Regions from separate parts of the Cytobacillus sp. FSL H8-0458 genome, predicted to be linked through region 2. Evidence: riboswitches for the same ligand, from Rfam matches in the RefSeq annotation. Region 2 holds a riboswitch; the other holds the start of a gene.
The links. Region 2 has a riboswitch for thiamine pyrophosphate ahead of NYE23_RS13355 (ABC transporter substrate-binding protein). Riboswitches for the same ligand answer to the same signal wherever they lie in the genome.

Region 1 (5,477 bases), 900 kb from region 2:
TCCAGGCTACGAACTTATTGACGATGGACCATAAAGTGAAACTTCAATCTGTGGGGGTCTTACTGCCCGTTAGGCTGCGATAAAAAAAATAAAAGCTGCAAGCCATGAACGGTTTGCAGCTTTAATGGTGTGTGAAAGTGGTCTAATGGTGGTATAGGTACTGTCACCTATACAGGTGGCCGCCCACATTCCGGTCTGGTTAGTCCCGCAACGATGGCGTTTAGAAGAGGTGGGCGGCCGTGGATATAGTATATGCAAAGATGGTGAAAGGATGCAAATACTGCTGATGAAAAATAATGGCTTTTGAAAAACTTTCAGGATTAAAATATCAATCCATTGCAAAACATAACAATGTCAGTATTTCAGCAAGTAAGGCATATTCATGCCTTTAAAGGGGTATGTAAGGAATAAATCAAAAGGAAGGGGTGACCTGTATGCTTTGGACCTTAGCAGGTATTCTGCTTGTATTATGGATTCTCGGATTAATATTTAAAGTAGCTGGAGGCATTATTCATATTCTGCTGGTAATAGCAGCGATCATCATTGTGGTTAACTTTATTAGAGGAAGAGCATCCGGCAGGGGATAGCAGGAAAAGCCTTCATAAAACATGGAGGCTTTTCAAAATGAGTTTACATAATATTATTATATAAAACTAATAAAAGACCAAATAATACCGGCCCCCTGAAAAGTGGCCGGTTCCGATCAAGCTATAACCAATTCTGCCTTCAATTCTCCAGCAATCTCCTGTACTTCACTGCCTTCCAATGTTTCTTTCTCCAGAAGGGCTTCTACCAATTTCTCAAATTGAGGCTGATGATTTGCGATAATCAATTCGCATCTTTCTAATGCTTTTTGGAATAGATCCTGCATTTTAGCTTCTTTTTGTCCTTTGTTGAAGGTAAGCTCGAAGCCGTTATCAAGTAAACCGGTATCAACCATTTGCTCTATGATATGCTTCGCTTGTTTAACATCACCGCTTACCCCAATGCTGTGCTCGCCAAGAATCATTCTTTCTGATACTCCGCCAGCGAGAATCATCGCAACCTGGTCAAGCAATTCACTTGTTGTCGATAAGTGAAGTTCTTTTTGAATAGGAGCTACATATCCAAGTGCTTCGCCACGCGGAATGATGGTTGCTTTCCGGACAGAACCCGGTTTTGTTAAGGCAGCCACTAATGCATGGCCAGCTTCATGAATGGCAACCCGCTGCTTCGTCCCGGCATCCTGTAAAGCACGGGTGGTGGTTCCCAAAATAGTGCGGTCCAGCGCATAATCCAAATCTTCTTTTGAGATAATTTCCTGGCCGTTGCGGACAGCTCTGCGGCTTGCCGTTTCGAAAAGGGAATGGAGGTCTGCTCCTGAAAAACCGGAAGTGCTTTCTGCCAGATCGCCAAGAGTTGTCATAACATCTTCAGCCAGTAACTTATTTCGTGTATGAATATTTATTATCTCTCTTCGGCCCCTTGTATCTGGAAGAGGGACGTTGAAGGAGAAGTCAATCCGTCCAGGACGCAGGAATGCTTCGTCGAGCATATCCTTCCGGTTGGTGGCGGCAATAAATAATATTCCATCATTGGAATGTCCGCCGTCCAGCTGGACCAGAAGTTCAGTTAACGTTTTTTCGCTTTCTTCTCCGCCATGCTGCTTTCTTCGTCCTGCAAGTGCATCCACTTCGTCAATAAAGACGACAGCAGGAGCATGCTTTCTGGCATTCTGGAAAAGGTTTCTGACACGGGATGCACCAACGCCAACGAATAATTCATTAAACCCGGAACCGCTAGTAGAAAAGAAAGTTGCTCCCAGTTCCTTGGCGATTGCCTGAGCCAGCAATGTTTTTCCCGTTCCGGGAGGTCCGTATAAAAGAATACCCTTCGGCGGCTTGATCCCCATTTTTAAGGAGCGCTCAGGTTCCTTTAAAATGGAAAGAGTCTGCATGATTTCCTCTTTCATTTCCTCCTGAATCCCGCCAACATCTTCAAGTGAAATGGAAGGAAGGGCTTTAGGCTTCGAGACACTTTGCTTCATTGTATTTGTTGCACCCATTCCGCCTTTTCCTGACTTAAACAGGTAAATTCCAATGGCTATGAACAGAAGGAGTATACCGCCGAGAATCCAGGGGGTATAAGGTCCTGTGGCTGCGAACGTATATTGTATATTATAGGTTTCTACTAATTTATCAACCATATCGCTGTTGGGAGGCACATGGGAGATGTACTCGCCATCAGGAGCTGTGATTAGAAGTTTCCCATTTTTATATTCCTGTACTGCAACAGTCTTTCCATCCTGGGAGGCTATAATTTTTTCCACAGAAGAAAACGGGACTGTCACATCCTTTTTTCCTGCTTGTACGGTCCAAATAACCGCCGCCAAAATCACCGTGACTACCAATGCAATAGAAATTATCGTCGAAGGCTTCTTGAGACGTGATTTCAACTAATTCCCTCCTCATTGAACATACCTACATTATAAGGAATTAAAATTGTTAATAAAAGGGTTTAACTCTTTTTAAACGTTGTAAATTATGGAAAAATAATTTTTTTTACTAGAATGTGTGCTACAACAGCGTTCAGATGCTATTAATTTGTGAAAAAATTGTGACAGGCACGGAGGATACCCGTTAGATACATTTAAAAACTTTTCACCAGGAACCCTTTTCACTTTTACCTATTTCATATATACTAAAAGCGGATAATTTAATAACGTGCCACAAGGGGAGCATATCGCTGAGAGTGAACAGTCCGCTGTTCTGACCCTTTGAACCTGTTAGTTAATGCTAGCGCAGGAATGTGGAATAATAAAAGGCAGATGTACTTTTCTGCCTGCTTGTTCTCCCTTGGGGTATCGTCATACGATTAAAGGGGGATTTTTTTATGAAAAAATTAAGCTTAACCGCGATGATAGAGGCTTCATTTTTTGCAGCCTTTGCTATCATTCTTGATTTTCTGCCATCCATCAAGCTGTCGCCATCCATCTCCATATCTGCCGCGATGATTCCGATTTTCATACTGGCTTTCAGGCGGGGCTTTAAGGTCAGCTTCATTGCTGGCCTCTTATGGGGGATTTTGCAGATTGCCATGGGGGATGCCTGGATTGCTACTCCGCTTCAGGCATTTATTGAGTATTTTGTGGCATTTGCCTGTATCGGTTTTGCCGGTTTGTTTTACCGCGTCATCCAAAATCAGCTGCGGGCAGGCAACAAGAAGAAGGCATTGGCATGGGTTGTCTTAGCCGTATTTGCCGGAAGCCTTGCCCGGTATTTCTGGCATTTCATAGCAGGTGTACTGTTCTTCGGAAGCTATGCGCCAAAAGGGATGTCACCGGTCCTTTTTTCCTTCCTGGCAAACGGGGCAACCATGCTTGGAGGGGCAATTCTCTGCTCGATCCTGGCCGTGTTAATTATTTCATCGGCACCTAGAATAATCATTCAAAAATCGGATCAAGGTCTTCAAACTCACAAGAATGCTTCCTGATAGAGCTGCCTCTTTGATATTTCAAAGAGGTTTTTTTATATTTTAGGAAATTGCTCCTGAAAAATGGGTATATTACTCAAAAAGGGGAGTGAAGACTTTGACCAATACATTGCAGGGAAACATTATCACAGGTGTATTTGATGCTGAAACCAGTGCCTTTGAAATCCAGAAAGTAAAAAGTTTCAGTACCCAGTCAGTCCTCAGCAAAAATCAGTGTGAAACTCTGTATAACTATCTATCACTTCATGAAGAGGATGAGGGAGGACAAATCATTACACTGTACGATCAAATGCCGCTCATGCTGACCCGGCAGGAAATATGCAGTCTGAAGAAAGATTTGGAGTACATTAAAAAGCTATATCAGTAGAAAAACGCTTTGCAGCTTGCAGAGCTTTTTTTTGACGAAAATAATTTTGACAAACTTGTGACAAAAAGTTTGACAAATTTGTGAACATAGTTAGAATATTAAGTATAAGGAGATGGGAGAATGACACTTCAACAGCAGCGCGTCTTGCATTTTTTTAGGAATATTACAGCTGCAGGCATTATATTAGGTTTTATTGTTTTTATTTCAAGCTTTTTTGTAAGCGGTATCACAGGAGAGTATGTGTTATCCATCGGCTTAAGCATTATGGTTTCTTCCATGCTGCTTTTCGGATTCGGATTTTTTATCAATGTAATGGAAGAAATGACAAAGGGAAGCAAGGGTATAAGACAATACAAATAAAACCGGCCTCCAGAGGGGGACCGGTTTTTTTGTACTTAATGAGCAGCGTGACCAGAGGTTAATACCCAAATGGACCCCACTACAATAACAATTACCATAAATACGGCATAAATCATATTCACTAAGTTCGTCTTGCCGTCTTCACCTTCTCTTAAGTGCATGAACATGAACAGCTGCATGCCTGCCTGAACGACAGCCAGTGAGCCGATGATCCACATGATCACTTTAAAAGAAAGGTTCGTTTTTAAAGCAATTCCTGCTGCTGCAAAAGTCAGCACAAGGGAAACAACAAATCCAATGACATGGCTTATCGGGAAGCTTTTTGATTGATGATGTTCCATTTAAGCCACCAGTCCTTTCAAATACACAAATGTGAAGATAAAGATCCAGACTACATCAAGGAAGTGCCAGTAAAGGCCGATAATAAACGTCTTTCTTGCTGTAGTAGGGGTAAGGCCTCTTTTTAGAAGCTGAATGATGACCATAGTTGCCCAGCCGATTCCCAAAGTTACGTGAGCTCCGTGTGTCCCCAGTAAAACAAATAAGCTGGAAAGGAATGCACTTGTCTGCATCGTTGCACCTTCATGGGCATAATGGATGAATTCATTAATCTCCATGAAGAGGAAGCCTGCGCCTAGAGCAAGGGTAATCACCAGCCAGGTGATTAGCCCTTTAAGGTTATGCCGGCGCATTTCAAAAATGGCAATGCCCATTGTAAAGCTGCTTGTCAGAAGGAGGACTGTCTGAATCATGACATCCTTGATGACAAAGATATCTTTATGTGTTGGTCCTCCTGCAAAGCGTTCATATAAAACTCCATATACTCCGAACAGAGTGGCAAACAGGACAATTTCAGCGCCAAGGAAAACCCAGAAGCCGAGAATATTCATGCGGTCCTGCTCAGTTTGATATTCAAGCGGCAGAGACGTATCCACTTTAGCTGACATGATCGTGCACCTCTCCTTCTGTTTTTCTCCACGCGTTTTCAATTCGGTGAATTTCTTCTTTTGAAACATGGAAACCTTCGTTGTAATCGAATGAACGGATAATCAATCCTGCAAATATGCCGATACCGGCAACAGCCGCAGCGATGTGCCATTCAAACACAAGTAGGAAACCTGCGATGCCAAAGATAACACCCATATAAATCGGCAGCCATGAGTTGCTTGGCATATGAATTTCTTCAATTTCACTGTCATGCAATGTTAAGCCTTCATTCTTTTTCTTCATGTGCCAGAATGGATCAAGAGATTTCACTTCAGGCAGCTTCGCAAAGTTA
Region 2 (5,477 bases):
GGCAGTGCCAATGGCAAACCCCCATAGTGAAAGCAGGACTGTCGATTGAAGATGCGGGCGGAAGCCCTCCCAGCCCAAAGCCGCCTCCTGAATGATATCTGTCGGGGGAGGCAGGAGCCAAGCAGGGACTTTTGCCAGATTTACCGCCACCTCCCAAAGAATGAATAAAAGGAGGAGAACCGCAGCCGGCCTCCACCCTTTTCTAAATACATTATTCATGGACGGTATTTCTCCGTTAAATCACTCATTTCAATTCCGTCCGGCTGATACAGAATTTTAACCTGTGAGATAACATTGCTGCTTCCTTTTTCAATCATTTTTCTGTTCATATCAGCAATGATTTTCAATAAATGTTCTAAATCGCCTTCCATCGTTGTTTCCAGGGGATGCACTTCGTACTTAACACCGGATTGCTGAATAATGCTGATTGCTTCATCAACGTATGGTATAACATTTTCCCCATCTTTTGTTTTTGGTATGATTTGAATGCTTACAAGTGCGTTTGCCATTTAATAAACTCTCCTTATTCCGGCAGGAAGTCATTTGTAAATGCTTTGCCGGCATCTAATTCTTTATCTAAAAGACCATTTTCATGCATCCAGTCTGCATAGTTTTCCCAGACCTCAAGCTTTTGTTCACCCCATTTTGAAGCATCATCCTGATAGCGGGGTGATAGCCATTCCTGGCTCTTTTTGACCAATTCGCTGTCCAGGTCCGGAGCATTCTTTAACAAAATATCTGCTGCTTCGCCAGGCTGCTCGATTGCAAATTCATACCCTTTGGCTGCTGCTTTTACAAATGCTTTGACAGTATCCGGATCATCTGCAATCATTTTTTCGCTGGTCGCGAGAACGGGCGTGTAGTAATCCAGTTTTTCTGAGTAGTCAGTAAGATAGACCATATTAATCTTTTCCCCCCGAAGTTCTGCTTCTACACCTGTCCATCCGTAATAAATCCATGCGAAGTCTATATCTCTTTTAACAGCTGTAAAAAAGTCAGCATTCCCCATGTTAACGATTGAGACCTTATCAACATCGGCGTTTTCCTTTTTCATTAGGGAGTCTATTACCGATTTTTCTACAGGAGCTCCCCAGCCGCCATAAGTTTTTCCTTCAAAGTCTTTCGGCGATTTAATATTTTTTTCAGCAGGTGATGCAAAACCGGAAGTATTATGCTGTATTACAGCTGCTATAGAAACAAGGGGAACGCCCTGTACACGTGCTTCCGTGATGCTTTCCTGATAGCTGACACCGAAATCAGCCTTGCCTGATGCAGTCAATTGATCTGAACCTGCTTCACCTGGCATTATAATTTCGACATCGAGTCCTTCTTCTTTAAAATATCCTTTGTCCTTTGCGGCATACAAGCCGGTATGGTTGGTATTGGGTGTCCAATCCAATACAACAGTAACTTTTTTCAAATCTTGTTTGCTGTCTGCATCTTTGCTTCCAGTCTGATTATCCGTTCCATTACCGGCACAGCCTGAAAGAAGCAGCAGTGAACAGATAGCTGCAATCCACTTTTTCATAAGTAATCCTCCTAAAAACCTTTATGTAATAAGGAAAGTTAATGATAGTCTGCCCTTAAAAAATAAAAACGCCCCGGTATAAACCAGGGCGCATATAAAAACATTTAGTATGTTTAAGAATATGTTCCCTACGCTGGTATGAGCCAGATCAGGTTCAAAGGGTCAGCATCTTAATGATGAAGTCTCAACCGGCATACCGGTTCCCCTACATTTCTTGCTATTTAATTTTGAAGGCATAAATACTTTCCATCATTATTATAGCAAATAATATCAAAATGGACAGAAAATATTTATTTCATCTCAATGGTCCTGCTCTCTTTCCAGATTTTGAATTTTTCAAGTTCACCTGTAATTTGGCTGACGGCAAAACCAAGGACTGCTGCATCATCTAAGATTCCCATTCCTATTAAAAAGTCAGGAACAAGATCTATAGGGGAAACAAAGTATAGTATGGTAGCAATAATAAAGATAATCGACTTTTTTGAAATATGCCGGTAATCGCCTTTAGACCATGCCTTAACTAAATCGATTAGAAGCTGAAACTTTTCCCATATATCACTTAATGAAGATTTGTTTTTATCTGCTTTAAGTGTAGCCTTTTTTAGCAGTCCTTTTGTTTTTTCAGGGTCCTCAGCATAACGTTTGGCCCTGGAAGAAAATTTTTTATAGCCGTCCTTATAATCTTTCGTTTCTATTTCAGGCATAGCTATCACTCCTATATTTGATAATTCGCATAAACAGTTATAATCTAGTATTTACCGCATACCTGACATGACATAAACATTTGAGTAGGAGAAATAAATGGAAATCAAATTTAACCTGTGACAAAACCTAATGGGGAGCTGATATCTATGCTTGAGAAATGGCTGAAGGAATCTAATTATACAGTAATATTAACTGGAGCAGGAATGTCGACGGAAAGCAGACTGCCTGATTTCAGGTCTGCCAATAATGGATTATGGAATGGGAAAGATCCCGGAAAAATAGCCAGTACAGACGCGTTAAATGAAAATGTGAACGAGTTTATAGAATTTTATCGGCACAGGGTAATCGGGCTTAAGGAGTGCACTCCCCATCAAGGGCACTATATACTTGCAGATTGGGAAAAGAGAGATATTATTAAGAGCATTATCACCCAGAATGTGGATGGATTTCATGGACTGGCGGGAAGTAAAAAAATATCAGAGCTCCATGGGAATTTGCAGACACTCCATTGCCAGAAATGTAAAAAAGAGTTCCCGAGCGAGGGGTATTTACATGGACAATTCCAATGTAATTGCGGGGGTGTGCTCCGTCCTTCAGTAGTTCTGTTTGGGGAAATGCTTCCTGAGGAGGCTTTGGATTTCGCAGCAGATGAAACAGAAAAGGCAGAACTTTTTATTGTTCTGGGATCATCCTTGACTGTAACACCTGCAAATCAGTTTCCGCTGATAGCCAAACAAAACGGAGCAAAACTAGTGATTATTAATATGGAACCTACGGATTTCGACATTTATGCTGATGAAGTGATCCATGAACGCAAAATTGGTGAAGTGCTGGATGAACTTGATAGAGCCTTTAAATAGTCGAAAAACGCGAATTCATGAAAATAGCTCTCATGCTATGATTTTTTTAATCAATCCACTATAATGGACAATGAACATGATTACTACTGCCTCAAGCGATATGATATATAAGGAGTGTTCAGCATGTTATCAAACATCGGTATTCCAGGTTTAATTCTCATCCTGGTTCTGGCTCTGATTATTTTTGGCCCTAAGAAACTTCCTGAAATAGGGAAAGCGTTCGGGGAGACCTTAAAAGAATTTAAGAAATCTACCCGTGAACTCACAAAAGATGATGACGATGATAAAAGGAAATAACCTATTCGATTGGTTTAGGACCGGCTTTGAAGACAAATTAGTCTCGAAGCCGGTTTTTTTGTTTTCTGGCTTCCGAAGCGATGGAATGGGTATAGAAGAGAGGGGAAAGAAAAAATGGTTGACTAACATGTATATACAAGATAGAATGAAAGCGTAAACAGTTCATGTATATACAAGTTGGTTCTTGTATAATGGATAGATTTATAAAAATCGAGAACGATAAATAAGGACCTTATAACTGTTTCTTTCTTTAATATGAAAACGGTAACAGGAGGAGAGGGAAGAATGGCTACAAATAAAGAGTCAGCAGAGCAAATCGTAGAAGCTGTCGGGGGCAGTGATAATATCGCTGCGGCCACTCATTGTGTTACACGGCTGCGTTTTGCGTTAAAAGATGAAGGAAAAGTCAACAAAGAAAAGCTCGAAGATATTGATATTGTAAAAGGTTCATTTTCCACCAATGGACAATTCCAGGTTGTGATCGGACAAGGCCTCGTTGATAAAGTATATAAAGAAATGACAGATGCAACCGGAATTGGCGAATCGTCAAAAGAAGAGACCAAAAGTGCAGCTGCCGAAAACTTAAATCCCCTACAGCGCGGAATTAAAACACTGGCGGATATTTTTATTCCAATCCTCCCGGCTATCGTAACAGCTGGTTTGCTGATGGGAATCAACAACATTATGACAGCACCGGATATTTTCTTCGATGATAAGTCGTTTGTTGAAGTTTATACAAACTGGGCTGATCTGGCGAGCATCATTAATCTGATTGCCAATACTGCTTTCGTATTCCTTCCAGGCCTGATTGGATGGAGTGCTGTAAACCGGTTTGGCGGCAGTCCGCTTCTTGGTATGGTGCTTGGTTTGATGCTGGTGCACCCGGATCTTTTAAATGCATGGGGCTATGGTGCAGCAGAGGAAGTTCCGAAGTGGAATTTATTTGGTCTTGAAATTGAAAAGGTAGGTTACCAGGGCCAGGTATTGCCTGTATTATTTGCTTCATATGTTTTGGCTAAGATAGAAGTATTTCTTCGAAAAAGAATTCCTGATGCTTTTCAGCTTCTGACTGTCGCGCCAATCGCTTTACTAGTTACTGGATTTCTTTCTTTTATTGCCATTGGACCCATTACATTCACGATCGGCAGCTGGATTACAAATGGGGTTGTCGGAATCTTTGATGCTGTTCCAGCCCTTGGAGGCTTGATATACGGAGGATTATATGCACCTTTAGTTATCACTGGCATGCATCATACATTCCTGGCAGTTGATCTGCAGCTAATCGGCAGCATTGGCGGCACGTTTTTATGGCCGATGGTGGCATTGTCCAATATTGCACAGGGTTCAGCCGCTTTTGCCATGATGCTGTTAAGCAAAGGGAACGAAAAGCTGAAAGGGCTTGCGCTCACTTCTTCAATTTCAGCTTGGCTGGGCGTAACGGAGCCGGCGATGTTTGGTGTTAATCTTCGCTTTAAATACCCGTTCTTTGCAGCAATTATTGGATCAGCTGTTGCAGGCATATTCATCACTATTAATGGAGTTAAGGCACCGTCGATAGGTGTAGGAGGCTTGCCGGCATTTTTCTCCATCTTTGCGGAAAACTGGGGTGCTTTCTTTATCGGAATGGGAATCGCACTAGTTGTGCCTTTTTTATTAACTTTAGCTTTCTCGAAATTTAAAAAAGCTTAAATAAAATGATTGATGCCATGGGATTCTATGATTCCATGGTATCGCCATTTTTAGGCTTGCTCAAAATTTAATTATACCGGAGGTCGGATGATGAAGAAGCAATGGTGGAAAGAAAGTGTGGTTTACCAGATCTACCCTCGGAGCTTCATGGACAGCAATGGAGATGGAATAGGAGATTTACAGGGAATTATCTCAAGGCTTGATTACTTGAAAGAGCTTGGAATAGATGTGGTCTGGCTTTCTCCAGTTTATAAATCACCAAATGATGATAATGGCTATGATATCAGTGATTATCAGGATATTATGCGTGAGTTTGGAACAATGAAGGATTGGGAACAGCTTCTTGGGGAGCTGCATAAAAGAGGCATCAAACTCATTATGGACCTGGTGGTGAACCA

Region 1: linked by a shared signal. The riboswitch ahead of thiT (energy-coupled thiamine transporter ThiT) and the one ahead of NYE23_RS13355 (ABC transporter substrate-binding protein) in region 2 are both predicted to bind thiamine pyrophosphate.

The regions. Positions count from the first base shown of each region.
Region 1 is NZ_JBBOBR010000001.1:1,843,607-1,849,083, forward strand. Features, by position in the region: gene NYE23_RS08945 (divergent polysaccharide deacetylase family protein) at 1-34, shown strand, start outside; gene NYE23_RS08950 (lmo0937 family membrane protein) at 435-587, shown strand; gene NYE23_RS08955 (AAA family ATPase) at 704-2,434, opposite strand; TPP riboswitch at 2,701-2,803, shown strand; gene thiT (energy-coupled thiamine transporter ThiT) at 2,872-3,471, shown strand; gene NYE23_RS08965 (hypothetical protein) at 3,560-3,838, shown strand; gene NYE23_RS08970 (hypothetical protein) at 3,959-4,198, shown strand; gene qoxD (cytochrome aa3 quinol oxidase subunit IV) at 4,234-4,539, opposite strand; gene qoxC (cytochrome aa3 quinol oxidase subunit III) at 4,540-5,145, opposite strand; gene qoxB (cytochrome aa3 quinol oxidase subunit I) at 5,135-5,477, opposite strand, start outside.
Region 2 is NZ_JBBOBR010000001.1:2,742,370-2,747,846, reverse strand. Features, by position in the region: gene NYE23_RS13365 (ABC transporter permease) at 1-219, opposite strand, end outside; gene NYE23_RS13360 (thiamine-binding protein) at 216-509, opposite strand; gene NYE23_RS13355 (ABC transporter substrate-binding protein) at 524-1,528, opposite strand; TPP riboswitch at 1,637-1,745, opposite strand; gene NYE23_RS13350 (YkvA family protein) at 1,819-2,232, opposite strand; gene NYE23_RS13345 (NAD-dependent deacylase) at 2,380-3,093, shown strand; gene tatA (twin-arginine translocase TatA/TatE family subunit) at 3,217-3,390, shown strand; gene treP (PTS system trehalose-specific EIIBC component) at 3,676-5,079, shown strand; gene NYE23_RS13330 (glycoside hydrolase family 13 protein) at 5,170-5,477, shown strand, end outside.